Regions from separate parts of the Priestia sp. LL-8 genome, predicted to be linked through region 1. Evidence: riboswitches for the same ligand, from Rfam matches in the RefSeq annotation. Region 1 holds a riboswitch; the other holds the start of a gene.
The links. Region 1 has a riboswitch for cyclic di-GMP ahead of U9R83_RS05550 (glycosyltransferase family 2 protein). Riboswitches for the same ligand answer to the same signal wherever they lie in the genome.
Positions count from the first base shown of each region.

Region 1 (14,475 bases):
GAAAAGTTTGTATTTTTTATATTTCTTACTAAGACCACTTTTGTGGTCGTGGAGAAAACTGAAGAAGCCAGTGTTATTTTAAACTTTTCTTGTGAAATGGTTAGCATATGTGAATTAAGCGCGGGTGGGATAGATATTTTATAGGTCAAACTGATAGGAGGCAGAAGAACGTATATTGGAACCGTTACTGTATTATATTAAGAAACTGCATTCTTCAGCAGGGAAAATTATATATTTTAATGTTTTTGGTATGGCCATTGCTAGTTTAATGGAGGGATTCGGCATCTTGCTGATTATCCCGTTGTTAAGCATTGGTGGAGTAATAGAAGCAAATACTGCGTCTAGCAAGCTCAGTCAGCTGTTTAATTTCCTTACCGCATTGCCGTCGTCTTTGTATTTACCGTTAATCTTGTGCATGTATGTAGTAATTATTATTGGGCAGAATCTCCTGCAGAGAAGCTTAGCTATTCGAGATGTTAAGATTAGAGAAAAATTCAGCAGAGACTTAAGAATTGAAATTTACAGCTTGCTGCTGCACTCGAAGTGGGCGTTATTTTTAAAAAAACGAAAGTCAACGCTTATTAATCTATTAACTTCGGAGCTGGCACGTGTGATAGGCGGTATTAATTTTGCTCTTCAGCTGCTGTCTAATACTATTTTTATGATTATACAATTAGCTATTGCCCTGTGGCTGTCTGTCAAAATGACTCTTTTTATCGTGCTGTTTGGTTTGATACTAGGGTATCTTTCAAGAAAGTTCGTACAAAAATCTAGACACTTAGGACGTAGAACCTCTCAATTAGGGGAAGACTACATGGCTGGAATCACAGATCAGCTTAGTGGCATTAAAGATATTAAGAGTAATAAATTAGAATACAGCTATATTGATTGGCTGCGTTCTTTAACCTCAAGAATGAATGCAGAACAAATTGAATATGTAAAACTTAAGTCAAGCTCTCAGCTAGTATATAAAGTGAGTGCGGCTCTTCTCGTTGCAGTATTTATATTTATATCTGTAAAAGCTTTTCATGCTCAAGGCGAGCAGCTTTTTTTAATTATTCTTATCTTTTCTCGGTTATGGCCGAGATTTATTGCGATTCAATCAAATTTTGAACAAATAGCAGCTACTCTTCCCGCTTGTCAGGCTGTTAAGAAGCTCATAGAGGACTGCTCTAAAGAACAAGAATTCAAGCAAGCAGACGCGCTTTCGCCAATTACAGAGACGCAAATAGAGTGTAAAGACGTTTATTTCCGCTACAAAAAAGACAGTTATACGTTAAAAGATATTAACTTGACTATTCTTCCTAACCAAATGACCGCTATTGTAGGTCCTTCTGGAGCTGGAAAAAGTACGCTTATTGACTTATTAATGGGACTGAACTCTCCTGAAAGAGGCGAGGTGCTTGTAAATGGTCACCCGCTTAAAGATGAACTCCTACTGTCTTTAAGACAAGCCATCAGCTATGTACCTCAAGACTCGTTCTTATTTAACACTACCGTAAGAGAGAATTTACTGACGGTGAATGCACAAGCTAGTGAAAGAGAATTATGGGAAGCATTAGAATTTGCGATGGCAGATCAGTTTGTAGGAAATTTGCCTCAGGGTCTAGATACTGTTATCGGAGATAGAGGAATGAAGATATCGGGCGGAGAACGTCAAAGGCTTGTTTTGGCAAGAGCAATTCTAAAAAAACCAGCTCTTCTCATTTTAGATGAGGCTACAAGCGCCTTAGATACTAATAATGAGAATAAAATTAAAGAGTCAATTGACCGGTTAAAAGGGAAAGTAACGATTGTTGTTGTAGCTCACAGGCTGTCCACTATACAAGCTGCGGATCAGGTTCTTGTGTTGGAAGAAGGAAAAGTGATTCAAAAAGGGAGCTTTAATCAGCTGGCCTTTGAAGAAGGCGCGTTTCATAAATTATTAGAAGGACAATTTCAAACTGTTTAATAAAGGTAAGCGCTCTTAATTTATCAGCATAATCTATTTGATGTTTAACTCACAATAAAATAAAGGCGCAATATTATTAAAAATTTCACTTATAACTATTAACGGTGTTCCTTAAGCTAAATCTACATTTTAATAAGGAGAGTGCTTAATAATAATGATTGGTCGTCGTGTAAAAGAAATAAGAATGCAAAAAAAGCTGTCGCTTTCACAGCTTGCCGAACGTGCTGACATTGCTAAATCTTACTTAAGCAATATAGAACGTGGTATTTGTATTAATCCAACAATTGATGTAGTTGAAAAGCTGGCTCAGGCCCTTAAAGTGCACCCAGCTGTTCTTTTAAGCTGGGAAATAAAAGAGCTGGGTTCTGAGAGTATGGATGATTCTTTCAGCTGTATAAAAAGCCATATCAGTACTTTAGACAGCTTACAGCTTAAGGAACTAAGAGATTCTATTGATATCGTCGTCTGGAAAAGAGAAAAAGTTCCTTTAAGTGACTTAGGTAATTTAATATAAGTGTGTTAAAAAGAAGATAGTGTCACGATACCTTTGCAGCTTAAAAGAAAGTTGATCTTACGAAAAAGACAAATTTTATCCATTGATATTTTTGAAAAAACAGATAGAATATTATAAGAATATAAAATTATTCTATCTGTGTAAATAAAAGTTTTTATATTGAATTATTTTACATATGTTTTTTGAGAGTAACCAACCGCATCGGTTGGTTTTTTGCATGAGTTGATTATTTTGTGAAAATTAAAATAAATATACCGCTACACGAAGAAATTTATTATATATTTAAAAATATAAGAGCGTTTTGGTACCAATGGGAGGCCAGCACTTGTGTCTATAAAGAAAAAAATATCGCTATTCTTTACTTTGCTAGTGTTGTGTATTTTACTGGCGAATAACACTTTGCATTACATTAGATCTAAAAATAGATTAATAGATTTTAATCAAAAAGAAATTACTCTTGTAACGGAAGAAATTGCATACGAGGTAGAAAACTCTAAAAATAGCGCTTTGTATATGGAAGATAGAATGGCACAGGAATTAAGAACAGCTTCAATTGCTATACAGCGTTCTCTGCCTTCTAAATATCAGGATATAAGTAATGAGCAGCTTAAGGAGTTAGCAAAGCAGCTCAGGGTATCTCATATTACATTATTAGCTCCTAGCGGAGATGACATTATTGGTGTGAGGTCGTCAGACTCAAAAGAAATTAATATGTCTACTAAAGAATGGGGATATTGGTACACGTCTTTTCAAGAGCTTCTGGCTAATAGACCGGTCACTACAAAAAAAGGTATGGCTCTGCCCAACTTTTGGAGTGGTCCAATTGAAGTAGCTTCTAGTAATCCAAAGCATGTTGATAAATGGGGATATTATTATGATGGTTCGACTAACTATATTATTAACCCATATTTTCGTGATAAGAATGTAATAGATATTGAAAAGCAGTTTGGCCCTACTAATGTTATGAATCGCTTTACGAAGAGTTTAGAGGGTGTTCTTGAATTAACAGTGTTTAATCCCAATAATTTTGGGAAACAAAATCAAAGCGTCTATTTGAATGGAAATAGATACGTGAAAATGAAAGATCAGCCAATTTGGTATGGAACATATACATATCAAAATACGAATCGCGATAAAACATTTATTAAAAATGCCTTGAAAACAGGAATGTCGCAAAGCTATCTTTCAGAAATCAACAAGAAAAAAGTACTGAAAACATTTGTACCAATCAAGGAAGAAAAATCTGCTTCCTACGTCATAGGGGTCGTCTATGATTATGATTTGATTGAAACAGAGCTTCATGATGAATTAGTGAAGCATCTGCTTTTATCTCTGCCTTTTATCACCCTTGTACTGATCGTCAGCATTATCTTTTCTACGTCTATTACACGCCCTATTAAAAATTTGGTGGAGCACGTGAATTATATTGCAAAAGGGAATTTCGGTGAACTATCGACTGTAAGAAGAAGGGATGAACTGGGAGGTCTTATCGAAAATATTAATCATTTATCACATTTCTTGAAAACGTATTTGGATGATTTGAAAAGCAGTCAAGAAGAAAGTGAATTTCATGCGTATCACGATTTTTTAACAGGACTGCCTAATAGAAGGTATTTCAAGGAAGAACTCAATAAGCGTTTAATGGAATCTGAGCAAAAATCAATTAAACATGTAGCTGTACTGTTTATGGATATAGATCGGTTTAAAGACATTAATGATACGTTGGGGCATTCAAAAGGCGACCAGCTGATACAGCTTGTAGCGAATAGAATTAAAGCTTGCCTGCCTCCATACAATAGCTTTTTGACAAGGCAGGGGGGAGATGAATTTGTAGTTTTATTCAGTGATTTTCCACCTGTAGAGGTCGAAAAGCTGGCCAGGAAAATTATTTTAGATGTTCAGCAGCCTTGCTATATCGAAAGTGATGAAATAGTTGTAAGTATAAGCAGCGGTTTAAGTTTTTATCCAGAGCATTCTGAAAATCTGGATACACTCATTACGTATGCTGACATGGCGATGTATGCTGCTAAAAGACAAGGTGGGAACAAAGTCGTGACCTACCATCAGCTATTAAATAAAGAACAAACTGAAAAAATGCAAATTGAAAAACGTTTGCGTAAAGCTATTCAAAAAGAAACAATTGAGGTATACTACCAGCCGAAAGTAGATGCTAGACATAATACGGTAACAGGAGTAGAGGCTCTTGTTCGCTGGCATGATGAAGAGCTTGGATTTGTTTCGCCTGAGGTATTTATTGGTATAGCGGAAGAGGCGGGTTTGATTCATTCCTTATGGGGAAGTGTGATGAACATAGCCTGCTGTCAAATCAGCAAGTGGAATAAAATGTTCAATCAAGAATTAACATTGGCAATGAACTTTTCACCACGCCAGTTTCAGGACTCTTCTTTACTAGTTCATGAGGTTAAGGGGGCTCTCTCCTTGTATAACCTTAACCCAGGAAGCTTTGAAATGGAAATCACTGAAAGCACACTGCTTATTAACACTCAGGAAACAATTAAAGCTTTACATGAACTAAAAGAATATGGTATATCAATTTCTATCGACGATTTTGGTACAGGTTACTCTTCGTTGAGTTATTTGAAAAATTTACCTATAAATTGTTTGAAAATCGATCGATCTTTTATTATGGATATGAACGAAGATGACAGCAACCGTAAGATTATACAAGCAATTATCAGCTTATCTGAAAGCTTAAATTTAAATGTAATTGCAGAAGGCGTCGAGCTAGACTACCAAAAAGATTTTCTACTTAAAAATGGCTGTGTGCATATGCAAGGATACTTATTTAGTCGACCGCTATGCGCAAAAGGCTTTGAATCATTTTTTTGTAGCGGCGATGATCAAAGTATCGATTGAGATAGAAAATTAATTAAACAGGAAAGAGGAAATAGAAACATGGCACTTAGTACACAAAATTTAATTGCTCAAAAATTTTTAGAAACAGTAGGAACAGACTCAACTGAAATAGATAAAAAAATAGATCAAGCTGACACATTTATGAATGCGGTGAAAGAACTGATTGATTTATGCGGAGATAATCCGGAAAGAGACGGTCTTGAAGAGACGCCGTACCGCGTGTTAAAGGCATTTTTGGAATACACGGAAGGCTACCGAGAAGACCCGAAAGCTCATTTGGAAAAAACATTCGATGTAAATCACAACGAACTGGTATTAATACGAGATATCGAGTTTCACTCAATGTGTGAACATCACTTTGCGCCGTTCTTTGGCGTTGCCCACGTTGGGTATATACCGGATAAAAAAATTACAGGTCTATCTAAAATCGCTCGTACGGTAGAAGGATATGCAAAGAGATTTCAAGTTCAAGAACGTCTAACCAATGAGATTGCAGATGCAATCGAAGAAGTGTTAGAGCCGAAAGGAGTTATGGTGATTATTGAAGCGAAGCATATGTGCATGTGCGGAAGAGGAATTAAAAAATCTTCAGCTTCTACAGCCACTTCATCCGTTCGAGGAACATTTATGGAAAAACCAGAAGTTCGAGGAGAATTTTTATCTCTTTTACAGCGACAAATGTAAAGAAACAAAAAGCCATATAAGCTGAGAGGCAGAAGCGAGGTGAGCTGTATGCAACATGTTGACGTACTGATTATTGGCGGAGGACCCGCTGGTATCTCTGCTGCCGTGTGGTGTAAGAGGCTAGGCGTTGAGTGCTTGCTTCTTGAAGAGCAGGCACAGTTAGGCGGACAGCTGTTTACGATTTATAATGAGATTATTGATTATCCCGGAATACAAGCGGAAAATGGAATTGAGATGCAGCGTAAAATGGTTCAGCATTTTATCGATATGGACTGCTTATATGAAGCGAATACAAAAGTAATTTCTATTGACGAACGTTCTAAAACAGTAAAAGTAAAGCAGCAGGAAACAGAAAAAGAAATTGGCTATACGTATCTTATTTTAGCAACGGGTTCTAGTCAGCGAAAGCTCGGAGTGCCGGGTGAACAGCGAATGATTGACCGAGGAGAAGTATATTCAGCTTCAGCAGACGGAGAGGGGTTAAAAGGTAAAACAGTGGCTATTATTGGGGGAGGAGACCGGGCTTTTGAAGGAGCACATCTTTTAGCATCAAAAGCAAAGCAAGTATATTTGATTCATCGCTCTACGCATTTTAAAGCAAGAGAGCAATACGTTAAAAAAGTTCTTTCCGACCCCGGTGTTAAAGTAATGACAGATACCGAAGTGACGGCTATCCACGGAAAGCATCACGTCACATCGATCGATTTAAAAAGTAAAAACAGTGAATGTAAAAACCTATCAGTAGACGCAGTGCTGATCAGACTAGGCGTAGCGCCCAATGTTGAACTCATTAAAGAAAAAGTCACCACTACGCAAAGCGGACTCATCGTCATTAATGAAGTGCATCAAAGCAGCAACCCAGCTATTTATGCCATTGGAGACGCGTGCACGACTCCCTTGTTTTCTAGTATCAGCTCTTCAGCAGGTCAAGGAGCGATTGTAGCCAAGCATGTATCGAGCCTTTTGAAAAAGTCATAATATAAAAAAGCATCTATCAAATCGATAGATGCTTTTTTACGTAACATAATAAAAGAAACATAGCAGAAGTACGTTCACAGGCAGACAAATCGTTTGGAAAAAAGCAATGTAGTTTTTAGGTGCAGCGCTGATTCTTTTTACTAGAATACACTCGGTGATGAAATTAAAAAGAACGATGATGCAAGACACCATTATATACGCCCAGACGTTCTGCTGAAACAAACGAGTAAAAAGAGGCGAGAAAAGAAGTAGAAAAGTAGCGGTTTGAAAAGAGCCTCTAGAAAATAAATCATGTTTTTTAGCACTGTAAGTCAAATAATCCCTCCTTTACATGTTTTATTTTACCAAACAAAAAAGCCTTAAAAAATACCTTTGGCTATCTTTTCCTGATATGTTCCTCATTTCGGGAAAATAAAGTAAAATATATGTCAAATATAGCTTATAATAATATAAAAGAAATAGATAAAAGGAGGCAGCATGAGACCTTGCCAGATAAAAACACGGAGAAGGAGCAGTCGATCATGATCATGAAACATCTTGATCGTTTGAATACACAGCTTTTAAAAGAATACAGTGAAGGTATTTTTTTTATCAACTGTGAAGGAGATATCATGTTTAGCAACGAAGCAGCCTTCAAGCTAACAGGAAACGAACACAAACAAAAAAGCCAGGAGCTGACAGCTCTTATACATAAATCGAAACAACAGCAGGCACAAGATCTTTTTCAACGTGCTTTAAAAGGGGAAAAAGTTCAGTTTTCGACGACAATTGATCACAAAATGAAAAAAGAATTTCACTTATATATTACTCTTATCCCTATTGTCGTAAATGAGCAAGTAGTGGGTGTCTATGCCGTATGCCGAGATGATTCAAAAGAACAAGAGCGCTCTAATCACATTTCTCAATTAGAAACACATTTGAAAATGGAGCAAAAGCTTGCGAATGTAGGAAGCTGGTATTACGATGTGACGGAAGATAAAAGCTATTGGTCACCTCAGCTGTATAATATTTACGGATTAAACACTAATCAGCTCTTTACTCCTTCTTTTAAAGACGTTCTTCAATTTATTAATGACTGTGATCAAAAAAGGTTAGAAAAAGCCGTTATGGAGGCACTTTCAACCGGGGACAGCTATAAAATTGAATACGTGCTGATGCGGCCGAGCGGTGAAGAACGTACGGTGTTTGAACAAGCGGATGCAGTAGCAGACGAGCAAGGAAACGTTATACAGCTGATTGGTGTTGTTCATGATATTACAGAATCAAAAGTGATTACGAATGAATTAAAGCAAAAAGAACAGCAGTTTCAAACAATTTATAATAATTTGGACGCTGGAATATGGTCCGTTGATGTGCAAAGTAATAAAGCAATTGTATGCTCAAAAGGGGTTAGCAACATTTACGGAGAAGACGCTGCTAGATTTTTTGGGAACAGGGATCTATGGGAAAGCTTTATTCACCCGGAAGATAAACCAGCTGTTGCAAAAGCGCAGTATCAATTAGAAAAAGGAAAAACAATTCGCCAGCAGTATCGGATCTACACAAAAGCGGGAGAGATGAAATGGCTAAAAGATCGATGTATTCCGACGCTTGACGAGAACGGTAAGCTAGTGCGCATAGATGGCATTATTGAAGATATCACCGCAGAAAAAAAGTATATGGATCAAATTGAATATCTTGCGACTCATGATTATGTGACGAACTTACCGAATCGAAGAAAGTTTGAAAGAGAATTAAAAACCTTCATTCGACAGATGAAAAAAGATAGAGGTTCATTAGCGGTCTTTCATCTAGGGCTGAATCGTTTTAAACAGATTAACGATACATTAGGCCATGACGTAGGCGATCGCTTGCTGCAGCGTATTGCCAGTCGTTTAAAAAAATTCGTGACGCCCCGTGTGATGCTAGCCAGAGTAGGAGAAGACGAGCTTGCGATTTGTTTTTTATCTCTGGCACATATAAATGAGTGCCAAAAGCTAGCTGCTGCTCTTTTTCAAGAAATCGAAAAAGAAATTACTGTTGACGACTTTTCTCTCTACGTCACAGCCAGTATAGGAATCAGTATTTACCCGCATGACGGTGAAGATGTGAAAACCTTATTGATGAATGCTAACTTTGCTATGCGCCGTGCAAAAGAAATGGGGCGAAGCGACTGGCAGCTCTATTCTCCGTTAATGGACAGCGAGACGTATAAAAGCTATCATCTGGAAAAAGGACTGCGCAATGCACTTCTGCAAGATGAGTTTTTTATTGAATATCAGCCAAAGGTTCATACAAACAGCAGAGAGATTGATAGTATTGAAGCGTTAATTCGCTGGAATCATCCAGAATGGGGACGCGTATCACCAGAAGACTTTATTCCATTAGCGGAAGAAACTCATTTAATTATTGAACTCGGCGACTGGGTAATCGAGCGTGTCTGCAAGCAGCTGCAGCAGTGGAGGAGTCAAGGGTTACAAACCGTGCCTGTGTCGATTAACGTCTCGTCTAAACATTTGCTGAAACGGGGATTCGTAGAGCACGTTCAACGAACGCTAGCCCGTTACAACATCGATCCTTCATTTATAGAATTTGAAGTAACGGAAAGCTCGATTATTCAGTATGAAGAACACGTAAAAAAAGTCATGGACGAATTAAAAAAATTTGGTGTAACGTTTGCTTTAGATGATTTTGGCACCGGCTTTTCTTCGTTATCACATTTAAAAGACTTTGAATTTAACACGTTAAAAATCGATAAAACGTTTATTCAACACGCGACTGATAAAGGAAAGCAGCAGGATATTACAAAAAGCATTTTGTACTTAGCTCATGCTCTTAACATGAAAGTTATCGCAGAAGGTGTTGAAACAAAAGAGCAGCTCGCCTTTTTACAAAAGCACAAATGTTCTTTTATTCAGGGCTATATCGTCAGTCAGCCGGATAGTCATCAAAAAATCGCCGAATATTTAAAGAAACGATTTCTATAAAAAAAGTGATGTCTCCGTCGAGACATCACTTTTTTTACGCTTGAATAGGTTTTCGAAGCGTCCAAATTTGGTAAAACATATAAAGAGACTGATAGATGGTCAAATACGTCAGCAAAATCCAGCCGTTCATTAAGTACGGATAAATGGCTTGCTGTACAGAAGGGCTCGTTAAGTAATCACGGAAGTAAATGCACAGGACAACAATCATTCCTGTAAACGCAAAGCCCGTTAAAATCCCTTGCCCTAATTTACTCCGCGTTTTTCCGTTTTCTGCGTTGTATTGATTTGCCCAGCCGTCTTTTTTGTTAGCGGCAAGTCTCTCCAGCCATACTTGACTAAACGTAATTAAATTCACCCACAGATAAATCTCCGGACTAATCAAAAGACCGGCCAGTATTACATCAATCGGCCTGTGCATCGGCGTTTTGACAGCGAGCATAATATTTAACACAGAAGCTAACGCAATTGGAATGATCCAAAGCCACGACCAGTAAAATTGATCGGTCGCAAGCGCAGCCGATAACAATAAAATAAACAGCAGGCGAATAAGTAAATCACACAGCGTTTTAACCTGTGAACGCCACAGCTTTCCTTTATGCTTGGTTCTAACGTCTAAGTTTCCGTTTGTCAGTAAATCGACGGTTCCAGACTTCCATTTATTACGCTGTTCACGGTACGTGTGATAGCTTCTCATCGAATCCACAAAGCAGCGAGCGCCTGGACTGATTAACGTTTTCCAATTGGACTTTTGCAGCTGCCACGTCAGAAGCATATCTTCAACGTCGCTGTCATTTTGCCAAGGACCGTCAAGCTTATTTTCTTCTACTATATTTTGAAGCGCTTCAGGGCGAAACAGCGTAGCCTGACCCCCAAGTACGTACGTGCTTCCGCCGTGATACTGAAGATCTAACAGCCAGCTTGCCATATCCTGCTTTTGCTGATGTGTCCACCACCGGGCTATCGGTCCGCCGTACTCGCCGCTTGCAAGCTTTTCCTCGTAATGGACATCATCTTTTGACAATGAGCTTTTCTTTTTAGGCATTCTCATCGTATATTTTGCCATCACGCCGCCGATGTTTCGCGACGTCATTAAATCTTCCCATAAATTAATGAGTGCTTTCGGGGCTAAGCGGCTGTCTGCGTCCATCCCTAAAATCGCTTTAATCGACTCTTTATACAGCTGCTGATATTTCGTCAGCGTCGTATTATATAAATCCAGTGTATCTCCATATATCTTTTTCCAAGCCGTATTTAACGCGCCGACTTTTCGTTGTTTATTGCCTTCAGTGACCAGTACTTTTACATTTAAATCAAATTCATCTCCAGCCAGCTCCGCTTTTTCTTTTGTGCGGTCCGTACAGTTATCTGCAATCACAAACACATCGAGCTCCACGTTATTGGGAAGAAGCTGATCGCCTAATCCTGCCAAGCAGTCGCGAATTGATTTTTCTTCATTGTGCGCCGGAATAAAAGCCACGATGCGCGGCCTCATATACGAAGCTCCAATACTTCCAGTAACAACACGCTGATTGTTCATTTTTTTCTTTACCTCCTGATGTATCAGGAAACCCGGCCGTCCTAGTCCTGTGACCTTAGACCCGAGGTTTTGCGTCCCAGCCTTTCAACTGGTTTGCCCTTGTCTGTACAAGTATCAAATTGTTTTTTAAAAAGAACATAAAAGATAAAAAAGAAACTTTATAATGAATATTATTTTATATTTTACCATATAAATAGTTTTTTTTACCTATAAAAGTATAACAATATTCGACTGATTTTTTATTTGTTTTAGGTTTTTGAGACTATAGATGAAGTGGTTTGCTTAAGGATCGTCAGGTGCCGTAATAGCAGGAGATTCAAAGAGGTATAATTACTAGTAAATAACATAAATTACATTTAATTCTCTTATTGATAAACTTAGCTAGGTATGATTAACTATAAAAGTTAAGTAAAAAATTTGAAATATAGGGCGAAATTATAATTATTTTTATGGTCGAAGCTTCCTATTAAAACAAAAGCTAGTCGAAATAAGGAGGAAACAATCGAAATGGTGCTTAGTATTGTCTTAATCTGTTTGTTTTTAGTCTTTGCTTACGGAGCATGGGAACAGGTTAAACATCAAAAAAATATCGATTCTATTCCGGTGAGAATAAATATTAATGGCATTCGCGGAAAATCGACAGTTACTAGATTGATAACTGGAATCGTAACAGAAGCTGGATATAAAACTATTGGAAAGACTACGGGAACTTCAGCCAGGATGATTTATTGGTTTACAGATGAAGAGAAGCCAATTGTCAGACGACCTGAAGGGCCAAATATCGGAGAACAGAGACGCGTTGTAAAAGAAGCGGCCAAACTTGAAGCTGAAGCATTAGTCAGTGAATGTATGGCAGTGAATCCTGATTATCAAATTACTTTCCAAGAAAAAATGCTTCAGGCAAATATTGGAGTTATTGTAAATGTATTAGAGGATCATATGGATGTTATGGGACCAACACTAGACGAAGTAGCAGAAGCGTTTCTACCAACGATTCCTTATAAGGGGCATTTAATTACAATAGATGGTCCGTATCTTGAGTATTTCAAAACAGCAGCTGCAAAAAGAAGAACAAAGGTAATCGTAGCAGATAATTCAAAAGTTACGGATGAGTTTTTAAGGAAATTTGATTATATGGTATTTCCAGATAATGCGTCGCTTGCGTTAGCGGTAGCAGAAGCATTAGATATTCCTGAAGAAGTTGCTTTTAGAGGAATGTTGAATGCTCATCCTGATCCCGGTGCAATGAGAATTACCCAGTTTGGTGATCCTAAAGCGCCTGCATTTTTGGTAAATGGATTTGCTGCAAACGATGCTGCTTCAACATTGAGAATTTGGGAAAGAGTAGGAGAAGTTGGGTATTCAGTAGATTCGCCAATTGTAATTATGAATTGCCGCCCTGATCGTGTTGATCGTACAGAGCAGTTTGCGCGAGATGTTTTACCATATATTAATACCGACATTTTAGTGTTGATTGGGGAAACAACAAGTCCTATTATGGATGCCTATAATGAAGGGATAATTCCAGCAAAAGAAATTTGGAATCTTGAAGGTCATAGTACAGAAGAGATAATCAATAAACTAAGACCTGAGTTACATAATCGAATGATTTACGGAGTAGGAAATATTCACGGTGCTGCTGAGCCGTTAATTGAAGCAATGAAGAATTATGAACATATTGAGGAAGTTGTCTAGGAGGAAAGTGCATGTTTGGCTCGGATTTATATGTAGCGTTGGTATTAGGGGTTATTTTAAGTTTAATCTTTACAGAAAAAACAGGGATTATTCCTGCAGGGCTAGTTGTGCCAGGTTATATTGGCTTAATTTTTGATCAGCCGGTTTTTTTAGTTATGGTATTAATTATTAGTCTATTAACCTATGTCATTGTAAAACACGGAATTGGAAGGTTTGTGATTTTGTACGGTCGTCGAAAATTTGCTGCTATGTTAGTAGTGGGAATTTCACTGAAACTAATATTCGATTACTTCTATCCTGTTATGCCTTTTGAAATCTATGAGTTTCGCGGTATAGGGATCATTGTTCCTGGCTTAATTGCAAATACGATTCAAAAGCAAGGGTTGGCAATGACGATGGGAAGCACGCTTTTAATCAGCGGTGCTACATTCAGCTTAATGTTTGTATACAACTTTTTTATTTAGGGTGATTTGATGGATAGGAAATTGGATTTTAAAGAAAAGTTACTAAAATTTATAAAATCAACAAAAAAGAATACAGATAAACATGTATGGATTACACTGGCCATTTTGGTAGTTTTCATGTACGGAGCTATTTGGATCAGTAAGCCAAGTGAAGCAGTAGAAAACAATACCAAAGATGATTCATTAGTAACAGCAACAATGGTTGGAGACATTATGCTCGGACGCAATGTTGAAAAGGTAACAAATCGTCAGGGACAAGACTATCTATTTCGTGATGTAGAATCTTATTTTAAAAACTCAGATTACTCTACGGCAAACTTTGATCATCCAGTAACAGCGAATGACGAATATCCAGCGCAGGATAAACCCATTGTATTACGAACTGATGAGCAGTCTGTAAAGACCTTGAAGAATCTTAATCTTTCCGTCTTGAATGCAGCAAACAGTCATTCTATGGATTACCTTGAGCAAGGATTAAATGATACGGTGAAGGCATTTAACCAGTCTAAAATGGACTTTGTAGGAATGGGGAGAAATCTCGAAGAAGCTAGCAACATTAACTATCAAACGGTTAATGGAATTAAAATAGCTACCCTAGGTTTTACGGATACATATACTGCTTATTCAGCTGCGAATGACAATGATCCGGGAATTCTTCCTGCTAAACCAGAAATCTTTATTCCGCTTATTCAAGAAGCAAAAGAAAAAGCTAATTTAGTTGTCGTGCATGCGCACTGGGGAGAAGAGTACGACACAACGCCTTCTCCTAGACAAAAAGGATTGGCAAAAGCAATGGCAGATGCGGGAGC
Region 1 covers NZ_JAZAQH010000001.1:1,081,395-1,095,869, forward strand. Annotated here, with positions in the region: gene U9R83_RS05515 (nucleotidyltransferase domain-containing protein) at 1-82, shown strand, start outside; gene U9R83_RS05520 (ABC transporter ATP-binding protein) at 176-1,951, shown strand; gene U9R83_RS05525 (helix-turn-helix domain-containing protein) at 2,106-2,465, shown strand; gene U9R83_RS05530 (EAL domain-containing protein) at 2,793-5,342, shown strand; gene folE (GTP cyclohydrolase I FolE) at 5,382-6,026, shown strand; gene U9R83_RS05540 (NAD(P)/FAD-dependent oxidoreductase) at 6,075-7,004, shown strand; gene U9R83_RS05545 (sensor domain-containing protein) at 7,526-9,970, shown strand; gene U9R83_RS05550 (glycosyltransferase family 2 protein) at 10,005-11,507, opposite strand; cyclic di-GMP riboswitch class I at 11,531-11,615, opposite strand; gene pgsB (poly-gamma-glutamate synthase PgsB) at 12,015-13,202, shown strand; gene pgsC (poly-gamma-glutamate biosynthesis protein PgsC) at 13,214-13,666, shown strand; gene U9R83_RS05565 (CapA family protein) at 13,676-14,475, shown strand, end outside.

Region 2 (10,718 bases), on a different contig from region 1:
TCAACAATAAAGATATGCTTTCTGTTGCCTTTGACAAGACTATTATAAATAACTTCTAGCATATCAATTAAATCCCATTATTTGTGGTAAAATATATATTAATTTCTATCATAAGGTAATAATCAGACGAAGAGGTTTATTTATAACTACTCATACTAAAGCACGTCCTTTACCTTATTAAATTTTAGGGGGATACCAAAATGCCTAAATCAGTATTTGAACGTACTAAGCCCTACATTAACATTGGTTTTATTGGTCAAGTGGATCATGGTAAAACTACCTTAGCAGCAGCTACTTCGGCCTTTTTAGCAACGAAACATGGTGGTAAAAAAATGAGCTATGCAGATATTGATAATGCCCCAGAGGAAAGAGAGCGAGGAATTACGATTAATACTCGTCATGTAGAAGGAGAAAGTGACTCGCGCCACTATGGTTTCATTGATAGTCCAGGTCATGCTGATATTGTCAAGAATATAATAACAGGGGCAGCTCAAATGGATGGAGCTATCCTTGTTGTAGCAGCCGACATGGGTCTAGAGCCTCAAACACGTGAACATATTCTTTTAGCTCGTCAGGCGGGGGTACAAAATCTCATTGTCTTCCTAAACAAAATGGATTTAGCAGATCCAGATATAGTTGAGCTTATAGAGATGGAAATTATTGATCTTCTCACTTCATATGGATATCCAGAAGACACCCCTATTATAAAAGGTTCTGCTTATCAAGATCTGATTAAGTTAGAAAATGGTCAAAATGCTGAGTGCATTCAAGCACTAACGGATACTCTAGATTCGTACATTCCCCAACCAGTGCGTAGTATTGACAAACCTTTTTTAATGCCTATTGAAGATATCTTTTCTATTCAAGGCCGCGGTACGGTTGTAACAGGAAGAATCGAACAGGGAAGACTAAAAAAGAATGACGAAGTTGAAATCGTCGGTATAAAGGAAACAATCCAAACTACATGTACGGATATTGAAATGTTTAATAAGCTTTTAAGTGAAGCCGAAGCAGGAGAAAATGTAGGTTTACTTCTTCGTGGTATTGATAAAACGGGGATACAGCGTGGTCAAGTACTTGCTGAACCCGGATCAATAACTCCTCATACTAAATTTAAGGCTGCTATTTATGTTCTATCTAAAGAAGAGGGAGGGCGTCATAAACCCTTCTTCACCAATTACCGACCTCAATTTTATTTCCGTACAACGGATGTTACAGGGACTCTTCACTTAAAGGATAATATAGAAATGATCATGCCGGGTGATAACACTCAGATATATGTGGAACTCGTTGCACCGATTGCCATGGATATCGGCCTTCGTTTTGCTATCCGTGAGGGAGGACGAACTGTGGCCTCAGGTCAAGTCGTTGAGATTTTTAATTCAGAAGATGATGTGAAGATAAAAGCAAAAGGATAAGTATCATTTAATTCTAAGTTTGTTTTGTATAGAAAAAGCTTCCCAACGAGTGGGGAGCTTTTCGGCTTATTATCGTATGTTTTCTATAACCAATATCCTTACTTAACATAAAGCATATTACCAGTGGACAAATATAAAAATACTATTTTGTATTTACTGCTTGAAGCAGTGAGTTGAAGCTGTACCAGTATCATCTTTTCCCCCCACAAAAAAGATGAAACACTTTCCATTGTAATCCTTTGCAGAAGTCATTTCCCAATTAATATCCTTTTCCAAATTCAATTTCTTCATTTGTTTACCTTGATTATCTACATAATATTCTGTTTTCTATATATGAATCGTGATAAAAAGCTACTTCGCTCTCATTGCTGAAATAGCTTTTTATTTTGCTATTATTAAGAATAATTCAGTATGGATACTTTAAAATTTACATGTTTTCATTTTACACAAAACCAAATAACGAAAAATCTATTTAGCTATTCAAATAAATCTTTATACAAGCATAAAGAAATTATATCTATACACTGTACATTAGATTTCCTTCTAGTTAATACAATTATAGGTTTTAATAGTTAGACATTCGAAACTATTAAAACCTTTTAGAGGCTTATTTCGGATACCTATTACAGAACCAACCGCAGGATTAATGTAAGGGTAAATATATATTATCTTAAAGGAGAATTTAATTAGTTCAGAGGTTGAAACAAGAAAATCTTTGTCAAAGGAATTAAAAAAATAAATAATAATCCTTATTTTTACATGATTTCAAATCCATTATATAGTAATATATTTATAAAATTACATATTATGATAAAGGCAAACTAGTTGAAAAACTAGGACGCAAAGCTACAGGTCTAAGGTTAAATAGCTATGACAGCTGAGCTCCCTGAATATCTGGAGGTAATTTTCATGGATGGTAAACAACAATTGATAGAAAAAGAATTAGATCAAGAATGGGTTAAACTTATAACAGAAGCTAAGGAATTGGGATTAACTATTGAAGAACTTAAAAAGTTATTCAAAAAACAAATAACCCCCTAATCACAAACAACACTAGTCATATTTGGTCTTGTTTATAATCATTCAATTTCTGGGATTTCCTATTTAAAAACTCTTTAAACTCCTCTTTGGTAACGCTAGAATTCATTGCTTCTTCAACTAAAACTAGCCATTTATAGGAAAGAGTAGTGTCATGATTTGAATTATTCATTATAATCTTCCTCCTTTACAACTTGTCCTATTATAAAGCAAATTGATTTGTAATATAAGCTATAATGATAAAATTATTACTTTTTATCCTGTTTTTTACATAAATTGTTATTCATAGGGTCTTATTCAGTTATTTAGCTTATGAAGATCAAATTTAATAGCTTAGGTAAAGTGTAAACTCATGAAGATATAAAATGAATATAAGTAAATTTATCCTTTGTCTATAAAAGTACATTTGAAAGGATTTTATTAGTGGAAGAGAAAGAATCATCCAAAGATTACTTAATAATTGATAATATGGGGAGAGTAAAGGTACCTTCCCAGCTTCTAGAGCATGCCAATATTCAATCATCTGCTGCAATACAATTCCTCAACTATAAAGATTACATTGTCATGAAGCAGGTTGAATTCCCACCGGTTCTTTTGGAAGAAAATAAAGATAAGAACTTAATTAGGACTATTGATAATTTAGGCTACATTGTAATTCCAAAGATACTTCGTGAAATACATGATATAGATCTACATGATGAAATAGAAGCGAAAGTCCTTAACGAGAGCATTATTTTCGAAAAGAAAAGAGAGCAAAATAAATCTCCAGGTCTACTAAAGGGATATATAGAACCTGAATTAAGTGAGTTATCTTTACTTCAAATAAAATCAGGGAGAATAAAACTTCCTGATTTTGTATTGAAATTCTTGAATTTAGAAGAACATATGCAATTACAGTTCTTTATTAAAGGACAAGATACTATCGTTGCAAAAAAACATAGCTATAAATTTCTTACAGAAGGAAAACTTTTTTTCACTGGACAATCACGCGTGATAAAGAAAGATAAATACTTAAACATTCCTAAAAAGCTAAGAATTTATCTAAACATTCATAGTGGCGACATCCTAGAAATCAAAACAATAGGGGACAAATTAATCATAAAAAAAGCAATTGAGAACGATACTCTTGTTTAAAATAAGTAAGCGCAGCTGAAATAATTAGCTGCGCTTACTTATTTGCTGTTACCAAGAATCATTTTGTAAAAAAACTAATCTTTAGAGATACATCTTTCAAAGAATTTCACATCACTATCGCTTTTATTTTAAGAGTGCCCGAAAACCTAGTCACCTTTTCTTTAAGCGAGTGGGTTTATTTAATCTAATAATCCTTTTTACTATTTTATCCTTGAAATACCCTTGGTTATTGTACATTTTTACCACTTCTAGCTTAAATGAGATTGTAAAAGATTATCCTTAGTGACCCATAAATGCCCTCTAAGTATAGTGTAACCCTCTTTTTTATTTACTCCATCCACTTAATCGGGCGCATTACATATAAATAAACCCATACAAAAAGACGCCTTAATTGCTACTGTCCAGGTGTCTTATCCTTTTTTCATAATAGATAAGAACTAATTAGTCGTAGAGGTCTCTTCTAATTGTTTCTTATAAAGTTTTTTAGGCAATTATTCTATATTGCCTAAAGCGTGCAAAGTTTTATCCCTTAAATGAATTCTTTTCTTATAATCTTCAGCTATTAGTTCTGTGTATATCAAATCAAAAAGTAACAGGAACGGCAATAAAGGGGAGATATTCTGCCCCATATGCATGTTGCTTTTACTAGTTACTAGCAAACATACATTACTTAGCTTTGCTAATTCTGAGTCTTTATTTCCTGTAAAAATGATTATAGGCGAACCTTGTTTTTTTGCAATTTTTATAGTTTTAATTAACTCTTGCGTTTCTCCCGAGATTGAAATACCAATAACAATACTCTTCTTACTAATGAGAGAAGCATCCATTATGGCATGATGGGGATCGGTAATAGCTTCAATATATAATCCTATTCTAAAAAATTTATATTTAAATTCTTGAGCAGCTATACCTGAGCTTCCAATTCCGTAAACATGTATTCGTTCTGCTTTGATTAAGAAAGAAACTACTTCTTGAATATCTCTATATGTGTTTATTTGAAATGTATTTCTTAGTATAGTCGTATGGTCTTGATATAATTTTGCTAAATAATCAACTTGTTGAATATTGTTCACCTCAACAGGTACATTCTGCAAATCGATAAACCTTCTTAGTTCATGCTTAAATTCATTAAATCCGGAAAAAGATAATTTTTGACAAAAACGTGTAATAGTTGCTGGTGAAAGATGGAGTTTTTTAGCTATTTGATTAATGGATAAATGACTAATTTCTCCGGGAAATTTCAGAATGTAACTAGCTAACTCTTTTTCTGTTGAAGTAAAAATTTCCATATTACATTCAATACCATACAATAAATTTTCTCCTAAGTACTCCATTTTTTCTCCTTTTTAGCCTAATGCCTAATTATTTAATATGTCTTTTGTATAGTTTAATATAACCATAAAACAAGTCAATAAATACTCCACTGTATGCTTTTAAACTAAAATAAAAAACGCTTCTAAACAAGAAGCGTTTTTTATTTTACACAGATAAGTTTATTTTAATTACTCCTAAGTGCCTCAACAAATCTTTTGGTTATCTGTTGAGGCCTTGTAATTGCCCCACCTACGACTACTGCATGGACCCCCATATTTAATATAGAGCATGCAATCTCTGGTGTTAAAACATTTCCTTCGGCAATTACTTTCGAATCTTTAACACATGTTACTATTTCTTTTAATAACGCATAATCATCTTGGTAGATTTTCTTTCCCATAGTCTCGGCTGTATAACCGTACAATGTAGGAGCAACGATATCAAATCCAAGTTTTTCTGCATATACAGCTTCCTCAACAGTTGAAACATCAGCCATGAGTAGAATATCTGGATAGTTTTCTCTTATCTCATTATAAAACTGTTTTAATGTTTTTCCGTCTGGCCTTAACCTGTTAGTGGCATCAGTAGCAATAACTTCTACTCCCGTTTTAGCTAGGGAATCAACTTCACTCATTGTAGGAGTAATGTATACTTCGTTACCTCCATAAACTTGTTTGATAATTCCAATCACAGGAAGATCTACTTGTTTTTTTATTTCTAAAATATCTATTGTAGAGTTTGCACGAATTCCTTTAGCTCCACCTTCTTTAGCTGCTAAAGCCATCCTTCCCATAATAAACGGACTGTGTAAAGGCTCGTCTTCTAAAGCCTGACATGAAACAATTAACCCGCCATGAATACATTCTAAAACTTTTTTCATTGATAACACTTCCTTATTTTTTATACTTAAAGACCAAGATACTCTTCAATTTCATTTTTAATAATAGTTACTTGAGGACCATAGACAATTTGAATACCATTGCCTTTTTTTATAATACCTTTAGCTCCGGTTTGCTTTATTAGTTCCTCTTTTATCAAATCCTCTTTCTTTACAGTAACGCGTAGACGAGTTGCACAACAATCAACCACTACAATATTTTGCTCATTACCAAGACCTTGGACAATCGTTTGAGTTCTTTCTGTAGCTTTAACCTGATGTACTTCTTGTTTACTCTCTTCTCGACCAAGGACTTTTAGGTCTCTCTTAGTGATTAAGAATTTAAAAGTAAAATAGTATAAGAAAAACCATAGAATTCCGACTAAGGGAACAAAAATCCAATTTGTTTTATCAATTCCCTGAAGAATACCGAATAAAATAAAGTCTATAAGTCCTCCTGAAAAAGTCTGTCCAACAGTTATGCTTAGAATATGAGATAACATGAAAGCTAACCCATCGAATAGAGCATGAAAAACATATAGTATAGGAGCTACAAATAAGAAACTAAACTCTAAAGGCTCTGTAATACCTGTTAAGAAAGAAGTTAAAGCTGCGGAGAGGAGTAATCCTCCTACTAACTTCTTATTTTCAGGTTTAGCACAGTGATAAATTGCTAATGCAGCCCCTGGTAAACCAAACATCATAGTAATAAATCTTCCAGACATGAACCTCGATACTCCATCATAGTACTTGGTTGTGCTTGGATCTGCTAATTGAGCAAAGAAAATGTTTTGAGTTCCTGTTATAATATGGCCTTTAATTTCTAACGTTCCACCTAGAGCAGTCTGCCAGAACGGCAGATAAAAAATATGGTGTAAGCCTAAAGGCCCCAACATACGGAGGATAAATCCATAAAAGAAAGTTCCAATTACACCTGTTCCAGTAACCACTTCTCCAAGTAAATTAATGAATTGTTGAATAAAGGGCCATACTAAGAAAAGGATTACACCGACCAAGATAGATGCAAAAGAAACAATAATTGGGATAAAGCGAGAACCACCAAAGAAACCTAATACTTGGGGAAGTTGAATTTTATTATATTTATTGTGTAAAAAGGCGGTAGTAACCCCTATTATAATTCCACCAAATACGCCAGTTTCTAATGATTGAATGCCTACTAATAAGCCTTGTCCTGCCTTTGCTAAATTCTCTTTAGCCAGATCATGATTTATAGTTAGTAAAGCATTTATTGTACTATTCATTACAAAGTATCCTATCATAGCTGCTAAACCTGCTGTTCCCTTATCAGAACGAGCTAATCCTACAGCAACTCCTACTGCAAAGATAATTGGCAAATTACTAAATACAATACTCCCAGCAGAGCTCATAATAGTAAAAATTGCTTGCAACCAAGCAAAATTCAAAAATGGATAAGCTGTAATTGTATTTGGATTAGATAATGCACCACCAATACCCAGTAGCAAACCAGCTGCCGGTAGGACAGCTATAGGAAGCATGAATGATTTTCCAAATTGCTGGGCTTGTTCAAAAGCCTTTTTCATAAGATGTTCCTCCCCTTGAAATCGAATAACTTTTTAAATGACTTAATAAATTTTCATTGAAGTCTTTAGTTATAGCTAAATATTAAATATCTATAAAAGCGTTTTCAATACCCTTGTAGAAACTCTTAAACATTTTCACATAATAAGCTTTTTAGTTGAAAATGTTTTCATTTACTATTTATAAAATATATTTAAAGTCTTTCCTAGAAAGTTAGCAAAAGGTTTAAGTCTTAGAATTAACTTCTTTCGCTATGTTTTTGAAAGAATAATTCCCCATAGAAACTATAGGAACGCAAAAACGCAAACCTTTTTTACATAAAGGATTGCGCTATAAAAATATTTACTATATATATATCTTGGATAGGCGAGCCCTCAAACAACAAGTGGTACCTATCATTGAATGAATAAACTGTCCCCAAAATGAAGAAACATCTTATATCACTAAGATGCTTCTCCCCTTTTAATATTTTTACTTATTTACTGTTAATATATATGGAGTTAAATTTACTCCTAGTACTTTATTAAATTTGCAATATAAATCAACTTATTAGTCTATAAATGTGAAACAATCAATTCACAGTTTCCACTTATCTCAAAATTTCTTGTTTTTGCAGGAAGGATAAAATGGCTACCTTTATTAAATGAATATTCTCCTTCTTCGCCCCTAAGGGATCCGTTTCCGTTTATCACACTACATAACATAAAAGATTTATCCATTGTTAAAGATGCTATCCCATCTATTTTCCATTTATGAACAGAAAAAAAATCATTTTCTACGAAAGTAGTAATTATTAAATTTTTATATTTTGTTACAATAAATTTATTATCGGCATCTATATGAGGAATGTTTATAACATCTATTGCTTTTCTAAGATGCAGTTCACGTTTTTTTCCATCCTTATCTTTTCGTTCATAATCATAAACACGGTATGTAATATCAGAACTTTGTTGAGTTTCCAGTACAATTGTTCCTTCGCATAGAGCATGAATAGTTCCACTAGGTACATAGAAGAAATCACCTGGTTTTATCTTTACCCGACGAAGTAACTTATCCCAATCTCTATTTTCAATTGCTCTAATAACTTCTTCCTTTGTCTCAGCATTGTGGCCATATACTATCTCAGCTCCTTTCTTACAGTCTATGATGTACCAACATTCTGTTTTACCTAACGCCCCATTTTCATATAAATTTGCATAGACGTTATCAGGATGTACTTGTACAGACAGATCTTGATTGGCATCTAAAATTTTTGTTAAAAGTGGAAACGTAGCCCCTCCGTAGTGACCAAAAACTTCTGGATGACTACTCCAAATTTCATTTAAAGTCTTTCCAGAGAACGGTCCATTTTCAACAGTAGACGGTCCATTTACATGTGCTGAAATTGCCCAGCATTCACCTGTTCTATTATGAGGAATTTTGTACGCAAATTTATCTTCTAGTCCCTTGCCTCCCCAAATTTTCTCTTGAAAAATTGGCTCTAGAAATAATGGCTGCACCTTTATAATATCCCCCTATGTTCTTTTATTTTTGTTTTTCCGGTTGTGTCTCGTAAGCTTCTTTCCCTAGAATTAACGCCCCTGTAATTCCCGCAAGCTCTCCCAACCCTGGAGAAACAATATATTTTTCTATTTCATTAGATAATTCAGGGAGTTCAATGTATTTATTTAACATCTTCTTTACATTTCTATAAATAAGAGGAAACAACTGTTTCTGCTTCATCACCCCTCCACCTAAAATAATTTTCTTAGGTGACAAAATAAGAATATAGTGAACTAAAGCTTGTGCAAGATAATAAGCTTCCATCTCCCATACTTCTGAATTATTTACTAATTCAACCCCTGGTTTCCCCCACCTTTCTTCAATAGCAGGTCCCGCAGCAAGTCCCTCGAGACAATCATTGTGATAAGGACATTTCCCTGGATAAGTATCATTTAAATGACGCCTAACAGTAACGTGCCCCATCTCTGGATGGGAAAGTCCTTGGAGAAGTTTCCCTTCCAACACAGCTCCTGCGCCTATTCCTGTTCCTACTGTAATATATAAACAACTATTAAGACCTTTTGCAGCTCCAAATGTTACTTCTCCTAAAGCTGCAGCATTCACATCTGTACTAAATCCTATTGGTATATTAAATGACTCTTCGAGTTTCTTTAGGATGGGATAACCTTTCCAACTGAGCTTAGGTGTTGAAGTAATGCGCCCGTAGGAAACGCTTTCAATGTTCACGTCACAAGGACCAAATGATCCTACACCTATGGCCATTAAATTAAACTGATTAAAGAATTCAATAACTTTTCCCATTGTTTCTTCAGGTGTAGTGGTAGGAAATGTGACTCTTTCAAAAATTTGTCCATTTTCATTACCCACAGCACATACAAATTTTGTACCTCCTGCTTCTATTCCCCCGTACAGCATGGCACTTCCCCTTTATTTCTCATAGTCTTTTTAAAATAGTTTTCTTATTCATAGACTACTAAATTATTTTTTTATTTAAACACATTATGTGAATAATTATCTTCTAAATATCTACAGAATTGGTTTTGTACATCCTTTAAATTCTAATTTCATACCACATTCAAACATTCGGTTCCATGGTGCATACGTGGATACTTTATCTAAATTCATATCTCCAAAGCTATGAATAATAGTGTCATGATAAGATTTATAAAGCATATCATCCCTGATTCTATTTATAGTTTTTCCCCTATTTTTTAAATCAAAATAATTAAGCTTATATTTCGGAAGAAAATTATCAACTAACTTTTTTCTAACTTCTGCTTGATAGAAATAATCATCTAGCAGATGATAAATAAGGTTCTCCTGAATAGTTCTTACTTTACCTTTTAAGCCAATGATCCCTTGACAAATTGTTGTTCCAAGGGTATTGCAGTTTGTATTCCAACCTTTATACGAAATTAATTTGTCAAGAACTTGTTCTTCATCTAAAAGAATAATTAGTTCTTGATCTCCACCATTGGCATATGCACTATCTGCTACCATTACTTTTTTACCAGAATCAATATGTTTTTTTATATCGCCTACAAATACTAGCATGTTGCGAAAGCTAGTATATGTAATATCTTTTTTAGCCTGCTCCCAAGCTTCTTGCATAACACGTCCTGGTGTATTGTATGCAAGAATTATATCGGCTTCATCAGCGCTAGCTACTAACTGACAGCCTGCTGCTAGAATATGAGCTTTAAGACTTTCTCCGTAGGGACGATCCTCATATAACGGTATGAGACTTGGACCAAGAGTGCTACTCCAAATTGGGTATACTTTTGGCGTTATTCCCTTTATATCATTGTATACCCGCGTTAGTAGCGTTGCTCCTACCTCATCTGCCCCAGGATACATATGAACCTTCTTATGTA
Region 2 covers NZ_JAZAQH010000002.1:144,541-155,258, forward strand. Annotated here, with positions in the region: gene tuf (elongation factor Tu) at 201-1,418, shown strand; cyclic di-GMP riboswitch class I at 2,224-2,308, shown strand; gene sinI (DNA-binding anti-repressor SinI) at 2,328-2,459, shown strand; gene U9R83_RS27130 (anti-repressor SinI family protein) at 2,476-2,628, opposite strand; gene U9R83_RS27135 (AbrB/MazE/SpoVT family DNA-binding domain-containing protein) at 2,880-3,590, shown strand; gene U9R83_RS27140 (MurR/RpiR family transcriptional regulator) at 4,082-4,924, opposite strand; gene U9R83_RS27145 (N-acetylmannosamine-6-phosphate 2-epimerase) at 5,089-5,784, opposite strand; gene U9R83_RS27150 (maltose/glucose-specific PTS transporter subunit IIC) at 5,811-7,343, opposite strand; gene manA (mannose-6-phosphate isomerase, class I) at 7,896-8,846, opposite strand; gene U9R83_RS27160 (ROK family protein) at 8,866-9,759, opposite strand; gene U9R83_RS27165 (DUF4127 family protein) at 9,871-10,718, opposite strand, start outside.
Region 2: another riboswitch for cyclic di-GMP. It lies ahead of sinI (DNA-binding anti-repressor SinI); the one in region 1 lies ahead of U9R83_RS05550 (glycosyltransferase family 2 protein).